Regions from separate parts of the Planococcus maritimus genome, predicted to be linked through region 1. Evidence: riboswitches for the same ligand, from Rfam matches in the RefSeq annotation. Region 1 holds a riboswitch; each other region holds the start of a gene.

Region 1 (3,766 bases):
ATCAATGCACTCAAATCCATATTGTTTTCCGTTTCGAAGTTTTCTAGGTAAACCGTGTGCTGGAACAAGTTGGCGTCGATCTCCCCGTTGTTCAACGCATTATTCGGCTGGATATAATCACTGAATTCGATTGTTTCCACCGTGTAGCCCTTTTCTTCAAGTGACGGCACAATGGCCGCGTTCAGCATATCGCTATAAGGGCCGGCTGTCGCGCCTAGTTTGATGTCTTTCGACGCTTCGCCGCCTTCAGTTCCTGAATCTGTTTCTTCTCCGCCGCACGCGGCTAGTGCAAGTGCGCTCGCTGCCAATATCCATGTAAGTTTTTTCATGTCTTTCTCTCCTTATCGTTTATCCAGTTTTTTGGCTGTAAAGTCGCCGGCTTGTTGAATCAATTGAACGAGCACGATCAAGATGACCACTGTCACAACCATGATTGTATTGTCATATCGGTAATAACCGAAACGGATGGCCAAATCGCCGATACCGCCGCCGCCGACTACGCCCGCCATCGCTGAATAGGCGATTAGGCTGATGACCGTCAGCGTAACGCCTTGGATCAGGCTCGCTTTTGCTTCCGGTAAGAGTACGTCTTTAATGATCATCCACGGCGTGGCACCGACGGCGATCGCCGCTTCGATGACGCCTTTATCGATATCCCGAAGCGCCGTTTCCACAATGCGTGCGAAAAACGGAATCGCTGCAACCGATAAGGAAACGCTCGCTGCAATCGGCCCGATCGTTGTACCCGTGATCAATTGCGTCAATGGAATGAGCGCTACCAGCAAAATGATGAAAGGGATCGAGCGGACGATATTGACGATAAACCCGATGACCGAATTGACCGGCCGGTTTTCCCAGAACAAGCCCCGGTCTGTGATGAATAGCAAGATGCCAAGAGGCAAGCCGATGATCAATGCCACGGCCAATGAAATGCCGATCATGATCAGGGTCTGATAAAACGCTACTTGGATCTCCGGCCACAAATCAATAATTCTTTCCCATTCAATCCCCATGCTTCATCACCTCCGCAATTGCATTGCGTTGTTCTAGATACCTAATTGCCTCGCCTACTTGCGCTTGGCCGCCTTTCAGTTCCATGACAAAAATTCCAAGCGGCAGCTCCTGTATGTATTCAATCGCACCGTGCAGGAAATTGCCTTTGACCGGATAGCTTTGCAGCATGTCCGAAATAATCCCTTCCCCGGCGACTTCACCTTTGAACAATACTTTGACAATCGTGCCGTCGCAGCGTGCAAGAATTTCTTCCGGCACATTAAATGACACGACGCTCGAGATAAATTCTTTTGTCAAAGCCGTTTTCGGATCGGCGAAGATATCGTAGACGCGCCCTTCTTCGATGACGCGCCCTCCTTGCATGACCGCCATACGGTCGCAAATTTCCTTGACGACGTTCATTTCATGGGTGATCAGCACAATCGTGATATTGAGCTTGCGATTGATGTCTTTCAATAAACGCAAAATCGATAAGGTCGTGTTCGGGTCAAGTGCAGAAGTCGCTTCATCGCATAACAGCACGGCCGGTTCATTGGCGAGTGCTCGGGCGATGCCGACACGCTGCTTTTGCCCGCCGCTCAGCTGTGCGGGATAGACATCGCGTTTATCCGACAAGCCGACCATTTCCAGCAGCTCATCGACGCGCGTGCCGATTTTCTTGCTCGGCGTGCCCGCTGCGCGCAGGGCGAAGGAAATGTTTTCCGCAACTGTTTTTTGGCTGATTAGATAAAAGTGCTGGAAAATCATGCCGATTTTCAGGCGCGCTTTGCGCAATCCGTCACCGCTCAGCTTCGTTAAATCCTGCCCATCAACTCTCACCGTCCCGGATGTCGGGCGTTCGAGCAAATTGATGCAGCGAATCAGCGAGCTCTTGCCCGCTCCCGAATAGCCGACAATGCCGAAAATCTCCCCGGTCTTCACTTCTAAGCTGACATCGTCCACGCCATTGACCGTACCGTGCTTGGTTTGATAAGTTTTGCTCAATTGTTCGATTTGAATCATGCTGTCCACTCCCCCAGGCAAATAAAAAATGTCTCTTTTTTTATCAAAAAGAGACATCGAAAATGAAAATTCCGACTTATCTTTCAGAATGGCATCCATTCTGCAGGAATTGGCACCTTCCCATTATATGGGGGTTGCCGGACGTCATAGGGCCTTACCCTCGGTCTCTCTTGATAAGCGTGCGTATTTGGTTGTTTTCCATACTACCTGCACGGGGACAGTATTGTCAATGCGATTTTTCAAACTTTTTGTATAACTCGACGCGCCGGTCATCGAATACCGGGATACGGCCCCGTACTTCGTCGACTTCTAACAGGTCGATTTCAGTGTAGCCGATGCCTTCGTCTTGCCCCATGTCCATCCGCACTTCCCCCCACGGTGCAATGACCATCGAATGGCCGCCGAACTCATTTTTCGGGTCACTGCCGATGCGGTTTACGGCGATGATGAAGCATTGGTTTTCGATCGCTCGCGCCTGCAGCAGAATACGCCAATGGTCGATTCGCGCTGCCGGCCATTCAGCTGGCACGAAAATTGCCTTCGCCCCGTTCAGCGCTTGTGCGCGCAACCATTCCGGGAAACGGATGTCGTAACAGATGACGCCGCCATAGGTTTCGCCATCCAACTTGAATGTGCCGAGCGATCCGCCTTCTTCGAGATGGATATGTTCATCCATCAAGCCAAAGCGATGCGCTTTATCGTATTCCGAGACGAGTTCTCCAGTCGAATCGGCTACATACATCGTGTTGTAAAAACCGCCGTCTTTCTTAGTCGAAACCGAACCCCCGACGATATGGACGTCCCGTTCTTTCGCAAATTGCTGCAACAATTTCATGGTTCGGCCATCACGGTCCGCAAGCTCCTCAAGCTGTGTCAATGCGTATCCCGTGTTCCACATTTCAGGCAACACGATGATTTCCGCCCCGTTTTCTGCGGCTTCTTCCAAATAATCTTTCACACGTTGAAAATTCGTTTCCGGGTCGCCAAACGCGATATTCATCTGCACACAAGCGATTTTCATGTTCTCTCCCCCTGTAGACAGTTTAGATTAAACTCTATAAGATTTGATGTAGATGTGCAATTATTTAGAAAACAAGGAGGATTCCATGGACTTTTCAAATCGCTTACACAATCTTCCAGATCAATTTTTCGCTACGCTCGTTGCGAAAGCTTCAAAAGCGATCGAAGAAGGGCGCGACGTCATCAATCTGGGCCAGGGAAATCCTGACCAGCCGACACCGCCGCATATCGTCAAGGCTATGCAAACAGCAGTAGCCGATCCGAAAACACACCGTTACTCACCATTTCGCGGGCTTGGTACATTACGAAAAGCCGCTGCCGATTTTTATAAACGGGAATACGGCGTCGACATCGATCCGGATTTGGAAGTCGCTATTCTTTCCGGCACAAAAATCGGCTTTGTCGAATTGCCGATTGCCCTTCTGAACCCTGGCGACTCTCTCTTACTGCCCGATCCAGGCTATCCGGATTATTTATCTGGCGCACCGCTTGCTGATATCACACTTGATTTGATGAAGCTCGAGCAGGCCAATAGCTATCTGCCCAACTATAACGATGTGTCAGAGTCGGTCCGAGAGCGCGCCAAACTGCTGTATTTGAACTACCCAAACAACCCGACCGGTGCTACTGCCGATCAGGCTTTTTTTGACGAGACCATTGAGTTCGCCAAACAGAACGACATTGCCGTCGTGCATGACTTTGCCTACGGGGGTATCGGTTTTGAAGGCCA
Region 2 (3,766 bases), 580 kb from region 1:
TTAAATCGACAATAACAATCTCAGCATCAAATTCATATATGCGGTTGACGATATGAGGGCGGATTGCTTCAACTTTTTGACTGTTTAAATTGCCGAATAACGGAATGAGCACGTAGCCGTTACCGATGGCAATACACGGGGCAGAAAGTTCACGGACTTTTCCCAACAACGCATCCGAACGTTCTTTTTCTTTCAGTAATTCATAATCCGTTTCTTTCAAGCGGCTGCGTAACCGAACCAATTGCGCAGTAATAGCAGCCATTTGACCATCTTTCGGCACCAGCACCAGATTTAGCGAAAAATCGCTGTTCCAGCGATGATACACGTCCGCCAAGAAAAAGCCAGCCGCTGTGATGAAGTTCAATTCGATCGGTTTACGAGTGGCTTGGGTGTTAAGCATTCGCTGTGCTTTTTCCCGGCTGCCTTCATCGAGCAACTCCAGAAATTCTACTGATTTTCCGAAAAGCTGTTCCGCTTCAAAGGAATAATCAATCACCTCGAAGCTATTGTTCAGTTGAAAAGCCGGAAGCGGCCATTCAGCCAGTGGAGAGCGTGCCATCGTTCGACCCCTTTCCTGTGCGGATCCATTCCCGGAGCGCTCCGAGTTCACGAACGATCACGGCACCTTTCACCTGCAGGTCGGCAAAGCTCGACAAAGTAACGGCTCTGCCGCCGATCAAAATGGCAGGCTTGGGGACTACTTGTGAAAATGCTTCCGCGTAAGTTTTTAAAACCGGCAAACGATGTGCCAAAGCACCAGATACAGCCACAACATCCGGCTTCCAGTCTTCAGCTAATTGAAGTGCTGAATCGAGCGGTAAATTCGGCCCCATATAGCGCACCTCATATCCTTCTTCGCGGAACATCGCCGCGACCATCTTGAGTCCGATATAATGTTCTTCGCCTTCTGGGCCGAAAATCATCGCTTTTTGTCGTCCCTCTTTATTTTTATTGCGCAGTTCCGTAGCAGACAAGACAAAATCACACACGGCGGTTGCCAAATGCTCTTCTGCTACCGAAATTTCATTTTGTTCCCATAATTCGCCGATGCGGTACATCGCCGGCGTTAACAGCTCCCCATAAAGCTGTTCATGCGAATGGTTTTCCAGAAAATCCTGGACGTATTTCAAAGCTTCCTCTTCCTGCCCTTGCAAAAAAAGATCCGAAAGCTGTGTTGAGTCGTTCATGTGATCAGCTCCTTTTATGTTGAGGGAGCTCCAATAACCGGACTGCGCGATCGAGGCAGTCCAGCATGAAATCTCCTTGCATCGTTTCTGTATAGCGCGGAACAATTTCGATGAGCCGCTTAAAATTATCAATGATGAGTGCCGTTTCGACATTGCGGCTGACGAGCACCGTCTCGAGCCAGATGGCATAGTCTAGAAAGGATTGTTCGCTTTGCAGCTCCCACGCGGTTTCAAGGCAATCCAAGTGATGATGATTGTCTTTGACGGTATGTTCATATCCCTTATCGCCAAAACGCTCCCATAAATTCGGGTACGCTTCATATATACCGTCTGCTGTGTCGGTTGCGATTTGCTGTTTTTGCTCCTGGTTCATTCGGCCACCACCTCGTATTGGTGGACTTTCGGGACGATGCCCGCAAGCTCCTGATCCGGATAGTTCTTCTCCAAATCGTGGATTTCCTTGAACTCCTGACTCTTGACCCAGTTCATATATGCCTGTTTCGTTTGCCATTCCAGATGAACAGTCAATTCATGACGTTTCTTTGTGTTTTGGATCAACCGAAACGATGTGAAACCGTCCGCTTGATCTACACGGCGTGAACGTTTTTGATAAATTTCGATGACGTCTTGCACTTTGTCTTCCGGTACAATGACCGTTGATGTGACGATGTACATAATTCAGGACCCCCTTGCAACTAGCTTTGTATAAGCTGGGTATGATAAAAGTATACCTCAGCATACCATTTCAACTTCCGGAATAACAGCGAGCGCCATTTATCCGGAATAGTTTTTTCAATATTCTGCTTGTATTTCCTAACAAATTGCCGTATGATGAACAACATTAACCAACGACAACTACATAAATGATTCTTATCTAGAGAGATGGAGGGATTTGGCCCTTTGAAGTCTCAGCAACCGGACATAGTCACGGTGCTAATTCCAATAGGCACAAGCCTAAAAGATGAGGAGATGGCATACATGACAGGGGCTTTCTTCTTGATTAAGAGAAGAAAGCCCCTGCTTTTTTTAGTTGAAAGGATGAGGATCATGAAAGAGCATAGCTTAGAAACACGCTTAGTACAGCTTGGCAACCGCAGCGATCCACGGACTGGGGCGGTCAATCCCCCGATATATCTGTCGACCGCCTACGAGCATGAAGGCATCGGCAAATCCACAGGCTATGATTATACACGGACAAAAAACCCGACGCGCCAGCTGCTTGAAGAAGGCATCGCAAATTTAGAAGGTGGCGATGCGGGCTTTGCCTGCAGCTCCGGCATGGCCGCGATTCAATTGGTCTTATCCTTGTTCCGCCCGAACGACGAAATTTTGCTGCCTGAAGATATTTACGGCGGCACTTATCGCCTGCTCGAACAGTACAACGAAAAATACCACATTCGTCCAGTGTATGACCCTTTTGTCGATCCCCAAACTGCAGAAGCGAAGATCACCGCCAATACCAAAGCCATTTTCATTGAAACACCGACCAATCCTCTCATGCAGGAAATCGACTTGGAAACGTATGCGGAAATCGCCAAACGCCATGACCTGCTACTGATTGTCGACAACACATTCTTGACGCCTTTTTTGCAGCAGCCCCTTTCGCTAGGTGCTGATATCGTGCTTCACAGCGCTACCAAATACATTGGCGGCCATAACGATGTGCTCGCAGGCCTGGTGGCAGCAAAAGGCGATGCGTTATGCGAACAGCTTTTCACTGCCCATAACTCAGCCGGCGCTGTGCTGTCGCCGCTCGATTCCTGGCTGTTGATTCGCGGCTTGAAAACTTTGCCGCTGCGCATGCGCCAGCACGAAGCAAACGCCAAAGAACTTGCCCGCTTCCTTGAAACTCAACAAACCGTGACAGAGGTGCTATACCCCGGCAAAGGCGGCATGTTGTCGTTTCGTCTTCGAAAAGAACAATGGATCGGGGAATTTCTTGAAAGCCTGTCGCTTATCACATTCGCCGAAAGCCTTGGCGGGGTTGAAAGTTTTATCACCTATCCGGCCACACAGACCCACGCCGATATGCCGGTTGCAGAACGCACGGCACGCGGCGTCTGTAACCGCCTGCTCCGCTTCTCGGTTGGCGTTGAGCAGGCTGAAGATTTGATCGCAGATTTGTCACAAGCCCTGGCCAAACTGGAAAAGGAGGTCGTTTCCTATGAGTGAACGACGCGAAACCAAATTGATCCATACAGCAGGCATCGATCCATTAACAGGCGCCGTCAATGTGCCGATTTATTTATCCTCGACTTTTCATCAGGAAAGCATCGATTCGTTCGGCCCTTTTGACTATAGCCGATCCGGCAATCCGACCCGCAAGTCACTCGAGGAAACCATCGCCAAACTCGAAGGCGGCACGCGCGGACTGGCTTTTTCTTCTGGCATGGCGGCTATCTCGTCTGCTTTCATGCTGTTGAAAGCCGGCGACCATGTATTGGTCTCGGAAGACGTTTATGGCGGCACCTACCGTTTCATCACGGAAGTGCTAGAAAAGTTTAAAATCGATTATACTTTCGTCGACATGACCGACCTTGGCGAAGTGGCCGCAGCTTTTTTGCCGAATACAAAAGTCG
Region 3 (3,766 bases), 1.6 Mb from region 1:
GACCGATTCGTGTTCCATGTCGACACCGTTCAAGTCGCCGCGGATTGCTGCGCGGACCATCGTGCGTGTGTAGGACAATTTCATGCGGCTCCCGACGCCGTATTCGCCGCCAGTCCATCCCGTGTTTACGAGGTAGACGTCTGCACCGTGCTCATCGATCTTGTCGCCGAGCATTTCAGCGTAAACGGTTGCGTGAAGCGGAAGGAATGGAGAGCCGAAGCAAGTCGAGAAGGTTGCTTCAGGTGACGTGACACCGCGTTCTGTGCCAGCCAATTTCGATGTGTAACCGCTAAGGAAATGATACATCGCTTGCTCTTTCGTCAATTTGCTGATTGGAGGCAATACGCCGAATGCATCAGCCGTCAAGAAGACGATCGTTTTCGGGTGTCCTGCAACAGAAGGGACGACGATATTATCGATGGCATCGATCGGATAAGCTGCACGCGTATTTTCAGTCAGCGAGCCGTCATCGTAATCCGGGATGCGGGTATCTTCATCGACCACTACGTTTTCTAGTACCGAGCCGAAACGAATCGCGTCAAAAATTTGTGGTTCGTTTTCACGTGATAGATTAATTGTTTTGGCATAGCAGCCGCCTTCGATATTGAAGACGCCGTTATCGGACCAGCCATGCTCGTCGTCACCGATCAATTTGCGGTCTTCATCAGCCGACAAGGTTGTTTTTCCAGTACCTGAAAGGCCGAAGAACAAAGCAACATCATCGTTTTTGCCGACGTTTGCTGAGCAATGCATCGGGAGGATGTCTTTTTCAGGAAGGATATAGTTCATGATCGAGAAGATGGATTTCTTCATTTCGCCAGCGTATTCCGTACCGCCGATCAAGATGATTTTCTTTTCCATCGATACGATGATAAAGGTCTCAGAATCCGTTCCGTCCACTGCAGGGTCTGCGTGGAAAGTCGGAGCGTAAACGACAGTGAATTCAGCTTCATGCGTCTTCAATTCTTCCGCAGTAGGGCGGATAAACAATTGATGGGCGAATAGGTTATGCCAAGCGTATTCATTGATCGTCTGAATCGCCAGACGCGATTCAGGATCTGCACCGGCAAAGCCTTTGAAGACATACAAAGCGTCTTTTTCTTTCAAATGATTGATGACTTTAGCATATAGGTTTTCAAAAATATCAGAGGAAATCGGGCGATTGACAGTGCCCCAGTCAATTTTGTCTTTCGAAATTGCCTCTTCTACCATATACTTGTCTTTAGGCGAACGGCCTGTATATTTGCCAGTTTCCGCTTTGACAGCGCCTTCACGCGTAAGAACAGCCTCCCCGCGGGATGTTGCCGCTTCCACCAATTGGGGAACGGATAATTGCATATGGATATTCGAGCCGTTCACAAGCTCTTTCAAATCATTTGATAGGTTCACTGAAGTCATATATATGTACCTTCCTTTTCGTTTATTCCCAAATGAATGGGGAAGATGTATATTCGAACATTAGTATAACACATTGCCATGATTAGTCTATACTAATAACTAGAAATCTGTCGATGTTCGCGATTTGTGTTTATACAATAGTAGAAAAAGATGCATGCTTAAAAGTCTGACAACCGTTTCCTTTAAAAACGTTGACAGCGCTTGACTCATTCCGTATGATGGGAAATTGAACGGATACTCTTATTCCGAGCTGGTGGAGGGTGCAGGCCCTACGAAACCCGGCAACCTGCTGTTTATGCAGCGATGGTGCCCAACCTGAAGCAAGGCGTATGCCTTGGACGATAAGAGTGAAAGGTGCTTATGATGATTATTCCTTTCCTCATTGCTTAAAGATGAGAGAAGGGATTTTTTTATGGAATGCCCTTAATCCTCGTGTGCAGGCTGAAAAAGCTGGAAGTTCAATTCCCTCTAGGGAAACGGACTTGACATGGGAAAACGAGTACCGTATCAATTTCGAGAGCAATCTCGCAGGATATAAGGAGGAACTTTTTTTGACAAACCGTCGATTATTCACATCAGAATCAGTAACAGAGGGCCATCCGGATAAGATTTGCGACCAAATTTCAGATGCAATTCTGGATGCCATCCTAACAGAAGACCCAAATGCACGCGTGGCATGCGAAACCACTGTAACAACAGGACTTGTCCTTGTTGCAGGAGAGATCACGACATCTACTTACGTAGACATTCCAAAAGTTGTCCGCCAAACCGTCAAAGAAATTGGCTATACGCGCGCGAAATACGGATTCGACTCCGAGACGAGTGCTGTGTTAACGGCAATCGATGAGCAATCGGCGGATATCGCTGCAGGCGTCAACGTGGCACTTGAAGCTCGTGAAGGACAGATGACCGATAAGGAATTGGATGAAATTGGGGCAGGCGACCAAGGCTTGATGTTTGGTTATGCTTCCAACGAAACAGAAGAATTGATGCCATTGCCGATCAGCTTGGCGCACAAACTTGCACGCCGCCTGGCGGAAGTGCGCAAAGAAGAAATCTTGCCGTATTTGCGCCCTGATGGCAAAACGCAAGTAACGATTGAATACGATGAAAACAATCAACCGGTGCGTGTCGATACGATTGTCATTTCAACGCAGCATCATCCGGAAGTTTCTTTGGAGCAAATCCAGCGCAACTTGAAGGAATATGTCATCAATGAAGTCGTACCGGCTGAATTGCTTGATGCAGAGACAAAATACTTCATCAACCCGACTGGCCGCTTCGTAATCGGCGGGCCACAAGGCGATGCTGGTCTTACTGGCCGTAAAATCATTGTTGATACGTACGGTGGCTACGCAAGACACGGTGGAGGCGCATTCTCTGGTAAAGACGCAACGAAAGTTGACCGTTCCGGTGCTTATGCAGCCCGTTACGTCGCGAAAAATATCGTCGCTTCTGGACTTGCTGATAAGTGTGAAGTGCAGCTTGCCTATGCAATCGGCGTTGCACATCCGGTATCGATTGCGGTCGATACGTTCGGTACAGGCAAAGTCAGCGAAGATAAATTCATCGAACTAGTACGCGCGAACTTCGATTTGCGTCCAGCCGGCATCATCAAGATGTTGGATCTGCGCCGCCCAATTTACAAACAAACAGCGGCTTATGGCCACTTCGGACGCACGGATGTCGACCTTCCGTGGGAACGCACAGACAAAGCGGATGCTTTGAAACAACAAGCGAACGCATAAGAAAAAAGCAGGCGGAAAAATTCCGTCTGCTTTTTCTATTGAAGAGATTTATAGTAGGCGGCTTTTTCCGCATACTCCCGGACGATGCGTTCCATATCTGTTTTGTCCGCTTCGTTTAATTCGCGCACTACTTTTGCGGGGCGTCCGAATGCGAGCGTGCCGGCTGGAATGGTTTTTCCTTGCGGCACAAGGCTTCCGGCGCCGATAAAAGCACCTTCCCCGATCTCCGCGCCATCGAGGATTATCGAGCCCATGCCGACGAGCGCGCCTTTTCTCACGGTGCAGCTGTGCAAGGTCACTTGGTGGCCAATCGTTACATCGTCTTCAAGTATAAGAGGGGTGTTCGGACTTTGGTGTAACATTGATAAATCCTGGATATTGGTGTTGTTTCCGATAATGGTCGGGGCAACGTCTCCACGGATAACGGTATTGAACCAGACCGATGAATGAGCTCCGATTGTGACATCGCCTGTTATAGTCGAATAATCAGCGATAAATGCAGATTTGTCAATTTTTGGTGATTTGTCTTTATATGGATAGATCATGGCAAAGCTCCTTTAAGATTGATAAGATGTAATTAGTTCTAATCGTATCAAAACATTGGAAAAGGTCAATCGATC

Evidence for each region. Region 1 has a riboswitch for S-adenosylmethionine ahead of BBI11_RS14120 (methionine ABC transporter ATP-binding protein). Riboswitches for the same ligand answer to the same signal wherever they lie in the genome.
Region 2: linked by a shared signal. The riboswitch ahead of BBI11_RS11410 (methionine biosynthesis PLP-dependent protein) and the one ahead of BBI11_RS14120 (methionine ABC transporter ATP-binding protein) in region 1 are both predicted to bind S-adenosylmethionine.
Region 3: linked by a shared signal. The riboswitch ahead of metK (methionine adenosyltransferase) and the one ahead of BBI11_RS14120 (methionine ABC transporter ATP-binding protein) in region 1 are both predicted to bind S-adenosylmethionine.

The regions. Positions count from the first base shown of each region.
Region 1 covers NZ_CP016538.2:2,844,414-2,848,179, forward strand. Annotated here, with positions in the region: gene BBI11_RS14110 (MetQ/NlpA family ABC transporter substrate-binding protein) at 1-329, opposite strand, end outside; gene BBI11_RS14115 (methionine ABC transporter permease) at 342-1,013, opposite strand; gene BBI11_RS14120 (methionine ABC transporter ATP-binding protein) at 1,003-2,016, opposite strand; SAM riboswitch class I at 2,090-2,196, opposite strand; gene BBI11_RS14125 (carbon-nitrogen family hydrolase) at 2,243-3,037, opposite strand; gene BBI11_RS14130 (pyridoxal phosphate-dependent aminotransferase) at 3,123-3,766, shown strand, end outside.
Region 2 covers NZ_CP016538.2:2,265,592-2,269,357, forward strand. Annotated here, with positions in the region: gene BBI11_RS11390 (STAS domain-containing protein) at 1-559, opposite strand, end outside; gene BBI11_RS11395 (cobalamin B12-binding domain-containing protein) at 537-1,187, opposite strand; gene BBI11_RS16490 (hypothetical protein) at 1,192-1,560, opposite strand; gene BBI11_RS11405 (antibiotic biosynthesis monooxygenase family protein) at 1,557-1,862, opposite strand; SAM riboswitch class I at 2,055-2,155, shown strand; gene BBI11_RS11410 (methionine biosynthesis PLP-dependent protein) at 2,235-3,359, shown strand; gene BBI11_RS11415 (aminotransferase class I/II-fold pyridoxal phosphate-dependent enzyme) at 3,352-3,766, shown strand, end outside.
Region 3 covers NZ_CP016538.2:1,219,492-1,223,257, forward strand. Annotated here, with positions in the region: gene pckA (phosphoenolpyruvate carboxykinase (ATP)) at 1-1,398, opposite strand, end outside; SAM riboswitch class I at 1,636-1,746, shown strand; gene metK (methionine adenosyltransferase) at 1,950-3,146, shown strand; gene BBI11_RS06185 (gamma carbonic anhydrase) at 3,182-3,691, opposite strand.